DNA from 3 places in the Shimazuella sp. NTD248 genome. Region 2 is predicted to be linked to each of the others. Evidence: riboswitches for the same ligand, from Rfam matches in the RefSeq annotation. Region 2 holds a riboswitch; each other region holds the start of a gene.
The links. Region 2 has a riboswitch for S-adenosylmethionine ahead of AC5WOE_RS13955 (hypothetical protein). Riboswitches for the same ligand answer to the same signal wherever they lie in the genome.
Positions count from the first base shown of each region.

Region 1: another riboswitch for S-adenosylmethionine. It lies ahead of AC5WOE_RS08525 (aminotransferase class I/II-fold pyridoxal phosphate-dependent enzyme); the one in region 2 lies ahead of AC5WOE_RS13955 (hypothetical protein).
Region 3: another riboswitch for S-adenosylmethionine. It lies ahead of AC5WOE_RS10170 (homocysteine synthase); the one in region 2 lies ahead of AC5WOE_RS13955 (hypothetical protein).

Region 1 is NZ_JCAJZT010000003.1:253,786-257,068, forward strand. It holds gene AC5WOE_RS08520 (P-loop nucleotide/nucleoside kinase family protein) at 1-103, opposite strand, end outside; gene AC5WOE_RS08525 (aminotransferase class I/II-fold pyridoxal phosphate-dependent enzyme) at 247-1,407, opposite strand; SAM riboswitch class I at 1,539-1,646, opposite strand; SAM riboswitch class I at 1,986-2,096, shown strand; gene metH (methionine synthase) at 2,172-3,283, shown strand, end outside.
Region 2 is NZ_JCAJZT010000005.1:352,310-355,592, forward strand. It holds gene AC5WOE_RS13950 (stage V sporulation protein D) at 1-1,063, opposite strand, end outside; gene AC5WOE_RS13955 (hypothetical protein) at 1,422-1,721, opposite strand; SAM riboswitch class I at 1,787-1,894, opposite strand; gene AC5WOE_RS13960 (hypothetical protein) at 1,965-2,180, opposite strand; gene AC5WOE_RS13965 (phosphotransferase) at 2,295-3,227, opposite strand; gene AC5WOE_RS13970 (LysM peptidoglycan-binding domain-containing protein) at 3,244-3,283, opposite strand, start outside.
Region 3 is NZ_JCAJZT010000004.1:110,498-113,780, forward strand. It holds gene AC5WOE_RS10160 (sporulation protein) at 1-187, opposite strand, end outside; gene AC5WOE_RS10165 (cation:proton antiporter) at 498-1,739, shown strand; SAM riboswitch class I at 1,802-1,909, shown strand; gene AC5WOE_RS10170 (homocysteine synthase) at 1,987-3,267, shown strand.

The DNA of each region.
Region 1 (3,283 bases), on a different contig from region 2:
CGTTACTGTTAGGCCTAAGCTTCCCTAGTCGCTGATCCAACAGAAACCGAATGGCAGTCTGTCGTATTATCTTATGCTCTTCTAGGCTAGCTACTCTCGTCATCTCTCCCTCTCTTCATAGAAATGCTGTATAGTGTAATTATATTAATATATCTTAATAAAAAACAGCAGGTTTAAACGTTAAAATTTACTTATAGCGAGAAAGACCATTGTATATAATGGTCTTTCATGTCAACACTTTTCTTTTTATCTCACAGCAGCAAAAGAAATTCTCGAATCCAACGCTTGGGACAGATCGTCCATAAGGTCTTCTACGTTTTCCAAGCCTACGGAAAAACGGAGCAATCCATCTGTTATCCCATGTTTTAATCTAACTTCTTGTGGCATTGCCGCATGGGACATCAATGCAGGATAAGATAGAATACTTTCTACAGAACCTAAACTAACTGCAACGATAGGCAGTCGAATCTTTTGAAGTAGTTTCCTTACTTTTGTTCCACTTCCTACATCAAAAGATAATACTGCGCCATGACCACTAGCTTGTTTACATTGTATACGATGACCTTCATGTTCCTCTAAACCGGTATAATATACTTTCTCCACCTCTTTATGCTCTTGTAACCACACTGCTAACTTTTCTGCATTTTTGGAAGATATGTCCAACCTCGCTTGCAGGGTTTTCAATCCCCGTAGAATTAGCCATGAATCCTGCACTCCTAGTACTGCTCCAAACGCATTTTGAAGAGTCTTGATTTGATTTGCTAATTGTTCATCTCTTACCGCTACAAGTCCTGCCACCACATCACTATGTCCGCCCAAAAACTTCGTTGCGCTATGCACAACGATATCGAATCCAAATGCTAATGGACGCTGATAATAAGGTGTTAAAAATGTATTATCGACAATAGATAATAATTTATTTTCTTTTGCTACTTTTACTATCTCGCCTAGATCTGTTACTTTTAGGGTTGGATTGGAAGGAGTTTCGATATAGATTGCTTTCGTATTTGGACGAAGTGCTTGAGTGATAGCTTCTGTTCTGGTTGTATCGACAAAAGTACTGTCAATCCCAAATCGACTTAGCACTTGCGTTAAAATACGATACGTACCACCATAAACATCCTGCGAAACAATGATATGGTCTCCTTTGGACAATAACAGAAACACAGTAGATATTGCTGCCATTCCGGAAGCAAAAGCGAAGCCTCGACAACCACTCTCTAGCTTTGCAATGGTATCTTCCAATGCTTGGCGTGTTGGATTTCCACTTCGGGAATAATCGAATTGCCCCGGATTATCGATATCAAACTGATGGAAGGTAGAAGCTTGATAGATGGGGACACTTGAAGCCCCTGTCTGTGGATCTAACTCATTTCCATTATGCAATAACAATGTCTCTATTCTCATCCAAATCACTCCCCGTTTCGTTTTACTAGGCACGTATTCGTATAAACTACTGAAGTTCTTGTCCTATTTTTTTGCATCAAAAAACCTCTTCTCCTAAGAGAAGAGGCCAGTTTTATCCATCGTTTCCTCTTCCCTTATCTATCAGGAATATACTTCCTGCAGGAATTGGCACCTTATTGATTAAATCAATTGGTTGCCGGGCTTCATCGGGCCAGTCCCTCCGCCGCTCTCGATAAGAGAATTATCAAAATATTATTTTATTCAAGATTTGCACTAGTTATTTTTAGGTTATCCTACATCTGAATAGAAGTCAAACACGAAAACAAAATTATCCGATATTATTTTAAATTGGGGTTCTATACTGGTTGACACCAAATGTAAGTTAATATAACTCCTAAGCAAAAATAATTGCAACTTTTCATAGATTATTATATATTCATCCAAAAGAAAATCCTTAAATCCAAAAGCAAGTACTCGAAAATATCCTGTAACAAATAAACAATCTTCTTTTTCTCCTAACCTTGTAGTATAATCAATAATTGGGAGTAACAATATTAACCAAATACAAATGAATCTTTCTCTTATCAAGAGTGGTGGAGGGACTGGCCCGATGAAACCCGGCAACCAATTGATCTATGGATCAATATGGTGCCAATTCCTGCGGATTATTGGATTCCGCGAGATGAGAGTTGACGATACAATCGTTCACCTTTCATCTTACCCAGATGAAAGGTTTTTTTGATCTTACACAAAGGATGATAGCAATGAACAGAACACCCATTGAAGAGCGACTGAAAGAAAAAATACTTATCATTGATGGAGCGATGGGAACAATGCTTCAACGTGCTCAGTTAACCGCAAAAGATTTTGATGGTGAAGAATATGAAGGGTGTAATGAAATTTTAAATCTAACCCGTCCGGATGTAATTCTTAATATTCACAAATCATATTTAGATGCTGGTGCCGATATCATTGAAACCAATACATTTGGGGCAACTTCTGTTGTTTTAGCGGAGTATGATTTACAAAACCGAACAACAGAAATCAACCAAGCAGCAGCACGCATCGCTTGTACAGCGCGGGATCATTTTAGTACAACAAATCATCCTCGTTATGTAGCTGGCTCTATCGGTCCCACGACCAAAACCCTTACCGTGACAGGCGGAATTACTTTTCATGAGTTAGCCCACTCATACTACGAACAAGTTGAAGCACTTTTGATGGAAAACATTGATCTTCTTTTATTGGAAACCTCACAAGACACCTTGAATGTAAAGGCTGCTTGTATCGGAATGGAACGCGCTTTTAAAGCGAGTAAAAGACGTGTTCCGATTATTATCTCTGGAACAATAGAACCAATGGGTACCATGCTGGCTGGTCAAAATATTGAGGCTTTTTATTTGTCGATCGAACATCTAAATCCTCTTGCAATTGGATTAAACTGTGCAACAGGGCCAGAATTTATGAAAGATCATATCCGCACATTATCCACTCTTGCTACTTGCGCTGTCTCATGTTATCCAAATGCTGGTCTACCAGATGAAGATGGTAATTACTTGGAAACTCCATCGGCTCTGGCAAAAAAATTAAGCGAATTTGCTGCGGCTGGGTGGCTTAATCTAGTTGGTGGTTGTTGTGGCACGACACCTGAGCACATTCGTGCTATTGAACAAGCTGTTGCCGCCTTTCAGCCACGTACCCCTGCCCCCTCACACCTTCCTGCTGTTTCTGGTATAGAATCTGTCTATGTTGAGGAAGACAATCGACCCTTACTTGTTGGAGAACGCACCAATGTGATTGGATCACGTTTATTTAAATCATGGATTGCAGAAGAAAAATACGAGGATGCATCTGAAGTTGCTCGCAAACAAGTAAA
Region 2 (3,283 bases):
CAAATCCGGGATTACAGGAATTTTCTACGACTTCCAAAAAGGTTTGCGAGCCATGTCCGCCAGACTTCCAGCAGCGAAGTCGTGCCCCGCCTACAGCAATAAAACCGGGGTCGAAAAATCCTTCGTGTAAGTTTACTTTCTTCTCTTGCAGAGCGGCTGCTAAGGTAATAATTTTAAATGTCGAACCCGGCTCATACGTTTTCCATATTGGCAGATTGCGGTTGTAGATCAATGGGTCTGTTGTTCTATATTGATCTGGCCGATAAGTGGGGCGACTGCTCATCCCCAGTATTTCTCCTGTTTTGGGGTCCATCGCAATGGCGATCACATTTTCTGGATGATACTGCGCCATTGCTTGATCCAATTCTCGTTCGATGATTTGTTGAATATTTAGATCAATTGTAAGCTTTAAATCCATCCCGTCTTTTGGCGGTGTGAAGCGATCTACCCCTCCTGGCAACTTTTCTCCACGTGCATTGGCACTAAACGAAATATATCCCGGGGTACCTTGTAATTGCTTGTTGTACTCCAATTCCAATCCTGCTAACCCTTGATTATCAATTCCAGTAAAGCCAAGGATGTGGGAAGCTAAACTTTGATAAGGGTAATAACGTTTGCTATCTTCTGTAACTACTACCCCTGGTAATTGTAACCCCTGAATCTCTTCTGCCTTTGCTTCTGATATTTTTCTCCCATAGGGATTAATCCGAACGATAAGCTGTCTTTTCTTTACAAACGGCAAAATCTTTTCTTCTGGCACACCTAATATTTTTGCTAGTTTATAAGCTGTTCCATCTTTATCCTTGATCTGAGCTGGTACGACCATCACCGAAGGCGAACTGATATTATACGCAATCAATTCCCCATTGCGATCCAAGATGCGTCCACGCTTTGACGCAAAGGGAATATCCCTGCCCCAAAGATTTTCCGCTTTCCCTGTCAACCAAGGCCCTTGTACCAACTGCACAAAAGTAAGACGACCGAGCAACGCGATCAGTACAAACAGTGCAATTGAAAATATAATGAATAAGCGTTTTTTGTGCGTAACCAATAGCGCTTTCACGTCTCTTCATCCTTTTCCACTATCCTTTATTTCAATTTATGTGGACAAAGGGTAAAAAAGAATCATCATTTCTATGATTTAGGGATTTCCTATCAAACTTGCTCAACGGAATGTTATATTCAAAGACTCAAACGTAAAAAATCCCACATCTTCGTCTATTGAGTGAGATGTGGAACATACTGGTCGTTTGAGGTAATTAGGAGGCTATTCTTTTTTAAGTAAAGGGAAGTACGAATGTCAGAAAATGAAACAAACACTCCACATCTTCACATAAAAAACGAGGTTTCCCTCGTATGTATTATCTATTTCATTTTCATCTTGTTTTTGACTTCAGCTGTTTCACAACCATATTTCTCTATTACCAAAAAGAACGAATTTTTCGGGACAAGGTAATACGTTCCATTTTTAAACTCCATACTTTCTCCCATAGTTGTTCCTGTTCAAAAGCATCCGATGCACTTCTTAGTTGTTGATAACTTAACAACAACTGCGTATTTATAGCATCGAATTGTGCCCATAAATGATAGAGAAATAAATCTTTGTCTGTGAAATTCAGTTTTTGTAAAATTTCAGCTTGCCATTCTTGATCGCCGATTTCTTTTGCATATAAATACAAGTCTAAATAATCGTTTATCCAAGTTTCTTTTAACTGAATCATGATTTTACCTCCCTAACAAATGAAAAACCTCTTTAAGAAGAGGTTTTCTAGTTAGAAAGGTCCTCCTCTTATCTTTCAGAGTTTCTACTCTGTTGGATTTAGCACCATACAGTCTGTTGACTGAGGTTGCTGAGGTTTCATAGGGCCAATCCCTCCACCTCTCTTGATAAGAGATCCTTCGATTTTTTTCGTTTTGGTTGATTTGTTGTTGATTATATATGTAATTATTTTAATTGTAAATAACTACATCGATTTTTCTTTCATTGTTCGCATCATACTCATCATTTTTGTCATCATTTCATCTGACTCTTGCATTTTGTTCATCATCATATCCATGTCCATTTCTGGTATCGTGTTCATTTCTTGCATTTTGTTCATCATCATGGTCATCATTCTCATTTTTCCCATCATATCCTCCATCATGACCATCATCATCATATTCATACACATTTTATCCATACTATAATCCTCCGATTTTAGATACTTCAAATCATTACCTATGTTTTCCATAATGTTTGAATATATACTAGCCCGTCCTCTTGGCATAAAAAAACGAGGTTTCCCTCGTTAGGATTATCGATTTCGTTTTGGTTTGGACCTTGACTTCTTCTTTGCCGGCCATAGTTTTTTGATTAGTTTTTGACATTCTTGGATATGGGCATATTCACTTGAAACGTCTACTAATTCTTCTTGTCTGTCTACCGCACGAACCAATCGTTCGGGATAGGAGAGAAAGACAGCTAGAAGTCTTTTTTCTTTCGGCAATAGTTTATTTTCTTGTTCATAGGCTGCTAGTATTTCTGCGGGAGATTCCTCTGGATATCGATGTATTAAAGTAGCAAGGTCTTTTATGGGTGTATCTAGCGCAGCATGGTCAAAATCGATCCAGTACAATCCTTCCTCACTTGTGAGTACATTAGAAGGATGAACCCGACCATGACATATCGTGTATCTCGGGGCAATTCCTTTTTCCACTTGAAGATAACGATCGATTCCTTGGATAGCAAACGTAAATCCATTTTGGGAGAGCTGAGCAGATTGTTCGGATATTTTTGCTTCTCCTTCTTCTAACGTCTCTTGCCAACTAGATACTTGTGTCTTTCGCTGTTCCCAAGACTCTTTTAGATCTGGATCGATGACTTGGTGCAACTTGGGAAACTGTGCTGCTATAGGTTCTGCTAAACGATGAAAGCGCCCTAAGGATGATGCCAGCTCTGTTGCCGATACATGATCATCAGCAGGCTCTTGCCATGGAGTGGCATACCACTGGCTTCCATAAGCAGAAACGACTATTTCTCCATCCTCTGTAGGAACCCACGGAAGCAGATGAGGATATCCAGCTGTGCGAACTTGTTCTAACATGCGGTGCAGTACATACAGTTTTTCTCTCGGTGCATGACTTTCTTTCAGCGCATATTTTTGGTCTCCATCCGCAACCTCCCATACTCCAGCCCGATGTTGCACCGAAGAAGGGTCCCATCCAAATGCATGAATCACTTCCCACATCGAAAGCCCTCCTTCCCTAGCTCCGCTTCACCGGAATTTTTACGATTTGACCTTCC
Region 3 (3,283 bases), on a different contig from region 2:
CACTGCGAGCATGAACGGATTGGAGCATAAAGTAAACCGAAAGTCCTTCTACTTTTTGTTCGGCACTACCGCCAGTAGCTACGATCTGCCCAGTAACTTCTTGTCCTGTTGTTACTATTTCTTTGTTTAAACGTAGGTCAATCTTTGCTGCTCCCATTCCCATAGATGCAAGTACGGTTTCAAACAACTTTTCGTCCTCCCAAAAACATATCTTTTTTCCTATCATACCATGCAAGATGTACTTCGAGTAGGGGGAAGCATGGCAAAAGCATATAGGAAAACGATAGCTGTTTAAGATAGTGCTGTAGGTTTCCTTAGTAAGTTATATTCATTATGAAAAGATATATTCATGGTGATAGCTCTAACTATTTATTTATGAAACAAACCTAAATGGACATAAAAATGTTATTATTATTCTGGGACATTGGAAAATTAGGAACAATCAAGTTTCGCCCAAGTGCTGTTATCATCCTTGAATAAGACAGGTAGGAATGTGGATGCTTTTTAAATTTCTATTAAGCTTATTAATCATTGTTGTTGTTGCTCAGTTATTTGGTGCTTTGGCTGCTCGTATTGGTCAACCAAAAGTTGTCGGGGAGATGATTGGAGGACTGATACTAGGACCCTCTGTATTAGGTCTTTTGTTTCCAAGTTTTCAAGAATGGTTGTTCAATAAAAATATCAAAGATCAGTTATATATCCTCAGTCAGTTTGGGATATCTTTGTATATGTTTCTTGTAGGGATTCATGCAAATGACGAAAAGCTAGAAGAGGAGAAATTAATAAAAAACGCTGTTCTCCTTGCTCTTGTAGGTATTATACCGGCATTTCTTATGTTGTTTCTGTTAAGTTGGTATGTATACCCATCGATAGGACCAAAATTTACAACACAATTAGTTTATTCGCTGTTTATGGCAGCCAGCATTTCTGTGACAGCTTTTCCTGTACTTGTCCGGATTTTGGATCAGCATAAGTTGATCAAAACAAATTTGGGGAGATTTGTAATATTTGGCGCGAGTATAGAAGATATCATCGCATGGATGATGTTACCAATCATTTTGTCTATTGCTGCTCTTAATTTATCTTTCAGCAGTGTTAGTATATTTCTGTATTTGAGTCTTTATCTTGTAGTCATGTTTTTTGTGATCAGACCTCTTTTAAAGTTTTTGATCCAAAAGTTTCCTACCCTCCAAAATGAATTTTTCGCAATATTTCTCATTTTGTTTTTAGGCAGCAGTTTGATCACTGAAAAAATGGGACTGCATGCTATTTTTGGAGGTTTTATAGCAGGACTAATTATACCTAGATTAGACCCTGTCACAAAAGATCTCAATGTGAAGATTTCCGATTTTGTTAATACTCTTTTGGTTCCTATTTACTTTGTAAGTTCGGGTTTTAATATCGATTTGCGTTCTTTTACAAACAGTTATCATATCGGGATCATTCTCCTGTTTATTGGTGTAGCATTTATTTGCAAATACTTTACCTGCTTGTTCTTCGCAAAAGGGATAGGATATAGTTGGGGGGAATCAAGTGCCATCGGGGCTTTGATGAATGCTCGTGGGTTGATGATACTCGTGTTTGCAAACATTGGTTTAACCAGTAAATTAATTTCTGCCAATGATTACTGTATTTTATTTCTCATTGCGATTATCACTACGGCTATAACGTCCCCTTTATTAAAATGGTCATTGGGAAAGCAATACAATATGGAAAAGATAGGACAGGAAGAGTATTGACGGTTGCCGCAAAATTCAATATAATCGAGTAAACCGAGTGTTGAACTATATATTTTTAATATCTCTTATCCAGAGAGGCGGAGGGACTGGCCCGATGATGCCCGGCAACCCTAGTGATTCACTAGAAGGTGCCAATTCCTGTAGAGACAAACGTCTCTAACAGATAAGATGAGGAATTTAGAAACCCAAAGCCTCTTCTGGATAAGAAAGAGGCTTTTTTTGTGCGATAAAAAAGGGGGAATTATCATTGAGTACATTTCGACCTGAGACGATTACTGTTCATGGGGGTCAGGCACCAGACCCTGCTACCAATGCAAGAGCCGTTCCTATTTATCAAACAACTTCGTATGTATTTGACGATACACAGCATGCTGCTGATTTATTTGCGTTAAAAGAATTTGGAAATATATATACTCGGATTATGAATCCTACAACGGATATTTTAGAAAAAAGAGTTGCTGAGCTGGAAGGTGGTGTTGGAGCACTTGCAACTAGTTCAGGTCAAGCTGCGATTACGTATTCGATTTTAAATATCGCCAGAGCTGGAGATGAGATTGTAGCCTCAAGCAACCTTTATGGCGGCACCTATAATTTATTTCGGCACACGCTTCCTAAGCTGGGAATTCATGTGCATTTCGTAGATCAGACTAACCCAGATAACTTTCGCAAAGCGATAACAGATAAAACCAAAGCTGTGTTTGCAGAAATCATCGGGAACCCTCAATTAGATGTATTAGATGTAGAAGTAGTAGCCGATGTAGCGCATGAAGCAGGTATACCGCTGATTATTGACAACACGTTTGCCACACCTTATTTAAGTCGCCCATTTGATTTTGGAGCAGATATCATTGTTCATTCTGCAACCAAATTTATCGGAGGACATGGAACGAGTATTGGTGGAATTTTAGTAGACTCTGGAAAGTTTAATTGGAAAAATGGTAAGTTCCCTGATCTAACAGAACCAGACCCAAGTTACCATGGCGTTTCTTATACAGAAGCAGTAGGACCCCTTGCATATATTATTAAAGCACGTGTCCAGCTATTGCGAGATACAGGTGCCGCTATTTCTCCATTTAATGCATTTTTATTGCTGCAAGGGTTAGAAACCCTGCACCTGCGCATGGAACGACATAGTGAAAATGCGCTGAAAGTTGCCAAGTTTTTAGAAAATCACGACAGTATTACATGGGTAAATCACCCTGGGTTAGAAGGTCATCCCTCCTATGAAAAAGCGCAAAAATATTTAGCAAAAGGACAAGGAGCCATCTTTACGTTTGGCATCAAGGGCGGACGAGAAGCAGGAAAACGTTTGATTGAAAATCTATCTTTATTTTCTCATCTAGCCAATGTGGGTGATGCGAAGTCCCTTGTGATCCATCCAGCAAGTACGACACACCAACAGCTCACAGAGGATGAACAAAAAGCAGCTGGTGTTAACCCAGAACTTATTCGTTTGTCAGTTGGGATTGAATCTGTAGATGACATCATTGAGGATTTAGAACAAGCACTTGAAAAAAGCCAACAATAAATGTGCAAAAATAGAT